DNA from 2 places in the Serratia sp. NFX21 genome. Region 2 is predicted to be linked to the other one. Evidence: riboswitches for the same ligand, from Rfam matches in the RefSeq annotation. Region 2 holds a riboswitch; the other holds the start of a gene.
What was found. A riboswitch is a leader RNA that binds a small molecule or an ion and turns the genes downstream of it on or off. The one in region 2 is predicted to bind thiamine pyrophosphate.

Region 1 (5,000 bases), 2.2 Mb from region 2:
GTTAGAGAAGCCCCACTCGTTGTCGTACCAAGCGAGGATCTTGACCAAATTACCGCCAATCACCAGCGTGGAAAGCCCATCAATCACCGACGAACGTGGGTCGCCTCTATAATCACTGGACACCAAAGGCTCATCGCTGTAGCCAAGGATATCCTTGAGAGGGCCGGATTCGGCAGCCTGGCGGAAAGCCGCGTTGATCTCTTCGGCCGTCACTTCACGTTTCAGCGTGACCGTTAAGTCCACGATAGACACTACCGGTACCGGCACCCGCAGCGAGTAACCGGTCAGGCGACCGTCCAGCTCCGGGATCACCTTGCCGAGCGCTTTGGCGGCACCGCTGGAATAAGGCACAATCGACTCCGCTGCGGCACGGGCACCGCGCAGGTCTTTTTCCGGTTGGTCATGCAGCGCCTGGCTATTGGTGTAGGCATGGGTGGTATTCATCAAACCGTATTCAATACCAAATGCCTGATGCAATACCTGGGCGGCAGGGGCCAGGCCATTAGTGGTACAACTGCCGTTGCTGACCACAAAATGTTTGGCCGGATCGTATTGCTGATGGTTAACGCCCAGCACCAGCGTAATATCATCGTCCTTGCCCGGTGCCGAGATAATGACTCGCTTGGCACCGCCTTGGGTGATGTGCACTTCAGCCTTGGCTTTGTCGGTGAAGAAGCCCGTCGCCTCAATCACTACCTCAACACCCACGCTGCTCCATGGGATGGCAGCCGGATCTCTTTCGGAGAAAACATGAATCGGTCGACCATCGAGCAGCAACTGGTTCTCACCGGCTTCGACGCTGGCTGCCAGAGTGCCTGAAAGCGAATCGTATTTCAGCAGGTGCGCCAGGGTTTTGCTGTCGGTCAAATCATTGATTGCCACAACCTGAAAGTCGCTGCGACCTAACGCTGCGCGCAACACGTTCCTGCCGATCCTGCCGAATCCATTAATGCCTACTTTGACCATGATCTACTCCTTCATTATTGGCTCTGTCACCAATCTAAACCGGAGATATCAGTGTCGTAAATGACGTTTGCAGATCAATTTAGGCCAACATGCGGGAATGAAAACGCTCGCGATATTCGGTAGGTGAGAGTTGCAAATGCCGCTCAAAAACGCGCCGCAGATTGAGGCCATTGCCAAACCCGCAACTGATGGCGATTTGCTCAATACCTTCCGCACTCTGCTCCAGGCGTTGCCGGGCCAGATATAAACGCCCTTCTTCAACAAATTTGGCGGGGGAAATACCGGTTTCACGCGTGAACACCCGGGTAAAGTTACGCGGACTCATGGCAACCCGTTCCGCCAACTGCTCAACGGAAAGGTCTGCGGCCAGATTCTCCAGGATCCACGACTGAAGATCGCGGATTGGGCCAGGGGTTTTAGCCTGATTTAAAGGATAACGGCTGAACTGCGCCTGACCACCAGGCCGACGCAGGAACATCACCAGATCTTGCGCCACTTCGCGTGCCTGAACAAAACCGTAATCGTCTTCCACCAGAGCCAAGGTGAGATCGAAGCCGGAACTGACCCCGCCCGAAGTCCAGACGGAACCATCCTGCACGTACAACGGCCCATTTTCGACCTGCACTTTTGGAAAACGAGTCTGCAAGGTTTCCAGCAATCGCCAATGGGTGGTGGCACGGCGTCCATCCAGCAAACCGGCTTCGGCCAGCAGCAACGCCCCACCGCAAACCGACGCAATACGCCGCGCCTGGGGTGCGGCACGCCGTAGCCAGTCGACAACATAGGCACTCTCCTCCTCGGTCGCGCCTTTTCCGGTCACTATGATGGTGTCGCGTTCCTGCTCTGGGTCGAGATCTGAAAGACGATGATCGGCCAACAGATTCAAGCCGGACGACCCATGCACCACCCGGTGAGATTGGGTGGTGACGATCGCCATCCGGTAGAGCGGAGCGTCGTTGGGCCTCAAGCGGTTGGCTTGCATCAGGATGTCGGCGATGCCTGCCGACTCGAATAACATGCCCCCTTCGGGGACGATAATCAGAAAAGTATGCATGTCCTTAAAATACAAAATGAGCAAAATAAGTCAAGCCCGCCACCGGAGAGGCTGGCGGGCTTTCGGTACGCGACTTATCAGCGCCAGTCCAGCGCCGGTGCAATATGCTTCAGGATCGACTCAATCACATGGGCGTTATACTCAACGCCCAACTGGTTTGGCACCGTCAGCAACAAGGTATCCGCTTCGGCAATGGCTTCGTCCTGCGCCAGCTGTTTGATCAGCAGCTCCGGCTCGGCGGCATAGCTGCGGCCGAATATCGCCCGGGTCTGATCGCCGATATAGCCCACCTGATCGCCTTCCTGCCCGCTATTGCCGAAGTAACTGCGGTCCTGCTGGTTCATCAGCGCAAAAATGCTGCGGCTGACCGACACCCGCGGCTCTCGTTTATGTCCTGCCAGCTTCCAGGCCTCGCGGTAAGCGCGGATCTGTTTGGCCTGCTGCACGTGGAACGGCTCGCCGGTTTCGTCGTTTTTCAGCGTCGAGCTTTGCAGGTTCATCCCCAGCTTCGCGGCCCAAACTGCCGTAGCGTCTGAGCTGGCACCCCACCAAATACGATCCCGCAGGCCGGCGGAGAAAGGTTCAACGCGCAGCAGGCCAGGAGGATTAGGGAACATCGGCTGCGGGCTGGGTTCGGCAAAGCCTTCACCGCGCAGCGCGTCCAGCAGCACTTCGGTGTGGCGGCGGGCCATATCGGCTTCGGTCTCGCCGTCCGCAGGCGTGTAACCAAAGTAACGCCAGCCATCAATCACCTGCTCGGGAGAACCGCGGCTGATGCCAAGCTGCAAGCGTCCGCCTGAAATCAGGTCGGCGGCTCCGGCGTCTTCAACCATATACAGCGGGTTTTCATAGCGCATGTCGATCACGCCGGTACCAATCTCAATACGCTGGGTTTTGGCACCGATGGCAGCCAACAGCGGGAATGGCGAGCCAAGCTGGCGTGCAAAGTGATGCACGCGGAAATAGGCCCCATCCGCCCCCAGCTCTTCTGCCGCGACGGCCAGGTCGATCGATTGCAGCAACGCATCGCCGGCCGAACGGGTGCCCGACTGTGACGAAGGCGTCCAGTGGCCAAAAGAGAGAAATCCAATTTTCTTCATGGGTGGTGTCCTTAGGTTCAATTATGACCGGATTACAGTGACAAATATGCCCCCTGTCAGGCCAGAAAAATTGTCTTCGACCGCACTAAACGAACCGTTTTTGGCAGAGAAAATCCTCCAGGTTTCCCCCCGCCCAAACATTGTAATCAAAAAGTAAATATCGTATAACAGGCTCCTCCGAGGGGTGTCCTGTAATGGGCTGAGATGGCGCAAGCCGAACCCTTTGAACCTGATCTGGGTCATGCCAGCGAAGGGACGGGTCGGCAATAACGCTATCAGTCATTGCCTGTTCATACCTCAGCGCGCCCGGATCTCCACTCACTTTTGGAGGTCCCATGTTTACTCCCCAATTCGACGACGGTCTCTACGGCCAACTGCGCCTGCGCGCCGGTAGCCACTGGCAGGACTATGTCGCTCACCCCTTTATTCAGCAACTGGCCGCCGGTACGCTACCCGAACCTGCTTTCCGCCGCTATCTGACCCAGGACTATCTGTTCCTGATCCACTTTGCCCGCGCTTACGCCTTGCTGGTCAGCAAACTGCGCACCCTGCCGGAGATGCGCACGGCCACCGCCTCGCTCAATGCGATTGTCGCCGAGCTGCCTTTGCATCTGGCCTATTGCGCCGACTGGGGCCTCAGCGAGCCGCAGATTGCCGCCGAGCCAGAAGCCGCAGAAACCCTCAATTACACCCGTTATGTACTCGATATCGGCCACTCCGGGGACGCTCTCGACCTGCTGGCGGCGCTGTTGCCCTGCGTCGCCGGCTATGCCGAGATTGGCCTGCGGCTGCTGGGCGACCCTGCCACGGTGATGGAGGGCAACCCTTATGCCTCGTGGATCCGCAACTATGGCGATCCGGGCTATCTGGCCGGGGTGCAGGCCGCTATCGATCTGCTGGAAAACGTCGGCCGCCAGCGCGGTGCAGAAAGCCGCCTGGGCGAACTGTCAGAGATTTTCACCACCGCCACCCGGCTGGAATCTGCCTTCTGGCAAATGGGGCTGAATGCCCAATGAGTATAGGCAACGCGCAACACCATGGCGTTCGGCCGGGTATTCAGGTACGGGATTTAACCCTGCGCTTTGGTCAGCAGGTGATTTTCGAGCGACTGAGCTTCGATATCGCAGGTGGCAGTTTTGTCGCCCTGCTCGGTGCCAGCGGCGCGGGGAAAACCAGCCTGTTGAAGATTATTGCCGGGCTGGAAAAACCCACCTCCGGTTCGGTGACCGGCAGTGACGGCCTGCCGATTGCCGGGCGCATCGCTTATATGGGGCAAAAGGATTTGCTCTATCCGTGGCTGACCATTGACCAGAACATCAGCCTCGGCGCGCGGCTGCGCGGTGAAAAGGTCGATCGGCCCTGGGCCGAGCACCTGCGGGAACGCGTGGGGCTGAGTGGTTATGGCAATGCCTTGCCTGCTGCGCTGTCCGGTGGCATGCGTCAGCGCGCCGCCATCGCCCGTACCCTGTATGAACGCCAGCCGATTGTGCTGATGGATGAGCCTTTCTCGGCGCTGGACACCATTACCCGCGCCATGATCCAGCAACTGGCCGCCGAACTGCTGGCGCAGCACACCGTATTGCTAATTACCCACGACCCAATGGAAGCCTGCCGTCTCAGCCATCACCTGCTGGTATTGTCCCGCTATCCCGCCGGTATTGACGATAGCCATGTTATCGAAGGTTTGCCGCCGCGCGCACCGGACGATCCTCAACTGCTAAAAAGCCAGAGCGAGCTGTTGTTGCAACTGGTGAGGGCCGCCGGATGAAACCACAGATTGAAAGCCGTCTGTCGCGGATGCGCCGCAGCCTGACGGTGTTTGCCGGCCTGCTATTGCTGTGGGGTCTGGTCACTCTGGGTGATATTGCGGCTTTTCTGCT
Region 2 (5,000 bases):
CCGCGTCCAGTGGGAAACGGCGCAGCGGCTGCAGCGTGACTTCACAAGCCAGCTCCGCGTTCTTGCATAGCGACATGAAATCCCCGGCCTGGGCGCGGGTGGCCTTGTACTCCGGCAAATAACGACCGGCCTGACGCATCATCCATACAGGGGTCACATCCACCGGCTGACGCAGCAGTGCGCGCAGGTAGCGATCGTTCTTCAACTCATTCATTTATGGGGCTCCCTTATTCATCTGCCGGTATTGTAGCGATTTATTGCTCACGGCATAAGGCTACGGTGTCCTCTATCAGGCGACGCGCTACCGTGCCGGGCGGCGGTAATAGCGGCAACCGATCGTAGCGGTACCAACCGGCGTTAAGCAGCTCTTTCGGATCGTGGCGGATCTCGCCGCGGTGGTAATCGGCCATAAAGGCCATCATCAACGAGTGCGGGAACGGCCAGGGTTGTGAGGTGACATAACGCAGGTTTTTGATTTCAATATTACTTTCTTCCATCACCTCGCGTGCGGCCGCCTGCTCCAGCGTTTCGCCAACCTCGACAAAGCCGGCCAGTACGGTATGAATACCGCCGCGATGGCGCACATGTTGTGCCAGCAGGATCTCATCGTCACGCCGAATGGCAACGATCACGCAGGGGGCGATCTGCGGGTAGTAGCGCTCCCGGCAGTGACCGCACAGGCAGGCACTTTCGGTGCGGCTGAGATGCATTTCATGGCCGCAGTAACCGCAGTAGCGATGGGAACGGTAAAACTCGGCCAGTTGTACGCCCCGTCCGGCAAGCTGGAACAGCCCGCGATCCAGTTCTAACAGTTGGCGTACCGATCCCATCTCCTGCGGCATTGCGTGGCGCACCAGCCAGACCGGCAATCCTTCCCATTCGCCAATAACACGAGCCATTCTTCCCAGCAGGGAAAATGACGCGGCCAAACCGCACGGCAATTCACCGTTCGGTAACCAAAGTTTGCTTTCATGGCTGACGATCCACCAGCCATTTTCATTACCCGTTAATGCAAGTTCCATATCGTTGTTGCACAACCTCAGCTTCACTGGCACTCTACAAATCGGCCTTGTTACATTTTAATAACTTACTGTTACGTTTTATTACTTACGGAGTCAAACATGCTCAACCGTTTGGAAAGCCTGACTCAGCGCGTTGGTGGTAGTAATGAATTAGTAGATCAATGGCTTCAGGCACGCAAGCAGTTGCTGGTCGCCTATTGTGCCCTGGTGGGCATTAAACCTAACAAAGAAAAGCATACGCCGCTGAATGAAAAAGCGCTGGAGAACTTTTGCCATAATCTGGTGGATTATCTCTCCGCCGGCCATTTTCATATCTATGACAGAATAATCAAGCAAGTGGAAGGCGCATCCAGTCCGAAAATGTCTCTGGCGGTCAACATCTATCCCAAGCTGTGGGCCAATACCGAGCAGATCATGGCTTTCCACGATCGCTATACCGAAGTGGATATCGATCAGGACCTGTGTCTGGAATTACATCAGGCGTTATCCGATATCGGTGAAACGCTGGCGGCTCGTTTTACCCTTGAAGACAGGCTGATCCAACTGGCGGCTGAAACCTGGCAGCAGGCTGAGCCGGACAAAACGCTGGATCCAGCCGGCTAAAATTTTGTAGTCTTTTTTATTATCCCTCCTATACTGGAGGGCATCTTGTCGGAGTGCCTAGCGCCTGATTTGTTCATCAAATTGGCCAGGCTGAGACCGTTAATTCGGGATCCGCGGAACCTGATCGGGTTAATACCCGCGAAGGGAACAAGAGTAATCTATCGCCACAGGCAGGTGACCCCGATTTGGGATAATCCTGCTTTGCCGGCCAGCATCATTACTCCCTCCGAGCTCCAGACAAGCAACTTTCCCAACCCAACACACTGGTAGGAACTTGCTATGTCTAACGTTAACAAACCCCGCGCTCGTAAAGAGCAACGCGAAGAAGCCCAGCAGTTTATCAACACCCTGCAAGGCGTTTCCTTCCCCAACTCACGCCGGATCTATCTGCAGGGCTCACGTAGTGACCTGCAGGTGCCAATGCGTGAAATTCAGCTCAGCCCGACGCTGATCGGTGGCGATAAGGACAACCCGAAGTACGAGCCAAACGAAGCGATTCCGGTGTACGACACTGCCGGCCCTTACGGTGATCCCCAATCAGAACTCAACGTGCATAGCGGCCTGGCGAAGCTACGCGCCGGTTGGATCGCTGAACGCGGTGATACCGAAGCGCTCAAGGGCGTCAGTTCAGGTTTCACCCAGCAGCGCCTGGCCGATGAAGGCCTGGATCACCTGCGCTTTGAACATCTGCCGTTGCCGCGCAAGGCACAACCGGGCAAACGCGTGACCCAGTTGCACTACGCGCGTGCCGGCACCGTCACCCCGGAAATGGAATTTATCGCCATTCGCGAAAACATGGGGCGCGAGCGCATCCGTGGCGAGGTATTACGCCACCAGCATCCTGGCCAAAGTTGGGGGGCCAACCTGCCGGAGAATATCACGCCGGAATTCGTTCGCCAGGAAGTCGCCGCAGGGCGCGCCATCATCCCCGCCAATATCAACCACCCGGAATCCGAACCGATGATCATCGGCCGTAACTTCCTGGTGAAGGTTAACGCCAACATCGGCAACTCGGCGGTGACCTCCTCGATCGAGGAAGAGGTCGAGAAACTGGTGTGGTCCACCCGCTGGGGCGCGGATACCGTGATGGATCTGTCTACCGGCCGCTATATCCACGAAACCCGCGAATGGATCCTGCGTAACAGCCCGGTGCCAATTGGCACGGTGCCTATCTATCAGGCGCTGGAAAAGGTGAACGGCGTGGCGGAAAACCTCACCTGGGAAATGTTCCGCGATACGCTGCTGGAGCAGGCGGAGCAAGGGGTTGACTACTTCACCATTCACGCCGGCGTGCTGCTGCGCTACGTGCCGATGACCGCCAAACGCCTGACCGGCATCGTTTCCCGCGGCGGTTCGATCATGGCCAAATGGTGCCTGTCACATCATCAGGAAAACTTCCTGTACCAGCACTTCCGCGAAATCTGTGAGATTTGCGCCGCCTATGACGTTTCTCTTTCCCTCGGCGACGGCCTGCGGCCGGGCTCAATTCAGGACGCCAACGACGAGGCACAGTTCGCCGAACTGCACACTTTGGGTGAGTTGACCAAAATTGCCTGGGAATATGATGTGCAGGTGATGATCGAAGGCCCTGGCCACGTGCCGATGCAGATGATCCGCCGCAACATGACCGAGGAGCTGGAGCACTGCCACGAAGCACCATTCTATACTCTTGGCCCACTGACCACCGATATCGCTCCGGGTTATGACCACTTTACCTCCGGCATCGGGGCCGCGATGATCGGCTGGTTCGGCTGCGCCATGCTGTGTTACGTCACGCCAAAGGAGCATCTCGGGCTGCCGAACAAAGAGGACGTCAAGCAGGGGCTGATCACCTACAAAATTGCCGCTCACGCCGCCGACCTGGCAAAAGGCCACCCCGGTGCGCAAATCCGCGATAACGCCATGTCCAAGGCGCGCTTCGAATTCCGCTGGGAAGATCAGTTCAATCTGGCGCTTGATCCAGCCACTGCTCGCGCTTATCACGACGAAACCCTGCCGCAGGAGTCCGGCAAAATCGCCCACTTCTGCTCTATGTGCGGGCCAAAATTCTGCTCGATGAAAATTTCGCAGGAAGTTCGCGACTATGCCGCCGCGCAAGAAGCGGCCAAACCGATAGCAGTGCAGCTAACCGGCATGGAAAAGATGTCGGCCGAGTTCCGCTCACGCGGCAGCGAGCTGTACCACAGCGCCGGTAACCTGCAAGAGGAATTGAGCAATGACTGATATCACCACGCCCTTCCCCGCCACGCCTCACAAGTTGGGGTTATACCCGGTAGTCGACAGCGTTGAATGGATTGCCCGTTTGCTGGACGCAGGCGTCACTACCCTTCAACTGCGGATTAAGGATCTGCCGGATGAACAGGTCGAGGACGACATTGCCGCCGCTATTGCCCTCGGCAAGCGCTACGACGCCCGATTGTTTATCAACGACTACTGGCAACTGGCGATTAAGCACGGTGCCTATGGCGTACATCTCGGCCAGGAGGATTTGGACACTACCGATCTGGCCGCCATTCACCGCGCCGGGCTACGTTTGGGGGTTTCCACTCATGACGATAGTGAACTGGCCCGCGCCATTGCGGTAAAACCTTCCTATATCGCACTGGGGCATATTTTTCCGACGCAAACCAAAGACATGCCTTCTGCCCCACAGGGTCTGGTGGAGCTGAAACGCCATATCGCCGGGCTGAGTGACTACCCAACGGTGGCGATCGGCGGGATCAGTATCGATCGCGTGGCGGCAGTGCTGGATTGTGGCGTCGGTAGCGTCGCCGTGGTCAGCGCCATTACCCAGGCCCCGGACTGGCGCGCAGCGACTGCACAACTGCTGCAACTGATCGAAGGCAAGGAGTGATGCCATGCTGAACGATCAAGAATTCCTGCGCTACAGCCGCCAGTTGCTGCTGGAAGACATCGGCCCCGCAGGCCAAGAGAAACTAAAACAGTCGACGGTACTGATCGTCGGGTTGGGGGGGTTAGGCTCCCCCGCCTCGCTTTATCTGGCCGCCGCCGGTGTCGGCACCCTGCTGCTGGCCGATGACGATAGGCTGCACGTCACCAATTTGCAGCGTCAGATCCTCTATCGCAGCAGCGACGTTTCCCAAAGCAAAGCCGCCCTGGCAAAGCACCAGCTACAGGCGCTGAACCCGATGGTCGAATCCATTGCGCTGGAACAGCGTCTGCAGGGGGAAGTGTTACAGCGCGCCGTACAACGCGCCGATTTAATTTTGGACTGTAGCGATAACATGGAAACCCGCCATGCGGTGAACGCCGCCTGCATCCAGGCCGGTAAACCGCTGATCAGCGGCAGTGCGGTGGGTTTCAGCGGTCAGCTGCTGGTGATAGAACCTCCCTATGCCCACGGCTGCTATGCCT

Region 1: it holds a riboswitch for thiamine pyrophosphate, as region 2 does, so the genes downstream of both, tenA (thiaminase II) here and thiC (phosphomethylpyrimidine synthase ThiC) in region 2, are expected to answer to the same signal.

What each region holds. Positions count from the first base shown of each region.
Region 1 is NZ_CP183196.1:3,810,408-3,815,407, forward strand. It holds gene gap (type I glyceraldehyde-3-phosphate dehydrogenase) at 1-966, opposite strand, end outside; gene ACNT1W_RS17905 (GlxA family transcriptional regulator) at 1,046-2,020, opposite strand; gene ACNT1W_RS17910 (LLM class flavin-dependent oxidoreductase) at 2,098-3,120, opposite strand; TPP riboswitch at 3,291-3,393, shown strand; gene tenA (thiaminase II) at 3,456-4,136, shown strand; gene ACNT1W_RS17920 (ABC transporter ATP-binding protein) at 4,133-4,888, shown strand; gene ACNT1W_RS17925 (ABC transporter permease) at 4,885-5,000, shown strand, end outside.
Region 2 is NZ_CP183196.1:784,759-789,758, reverse strand. It holds gene hemE (uroporphyrinogen decarboxylase) at 1-214, opposite strand, end outside; gene nudC (NAD(+) diphosphatase) at 255-1,022, opposite strand; gene ACNT1W_RS03665 (Rsd/AlgQ family anti-sigma factor) at 1,122-1,625, shown strand; TPP riboswitch at 1,665-1,789, shown strand; gene thiC (phosphomethylpyrimidine synthase ThiC) at 1,905-3,848, shown strand; gene thiE (thiamine phosphate synthase) at 3,841-4,479, shown strand; gene ACNT1W_RS03650 (HesA/MoeB/ThiF family protein) at 4,484-5,000, shown strand, end outside.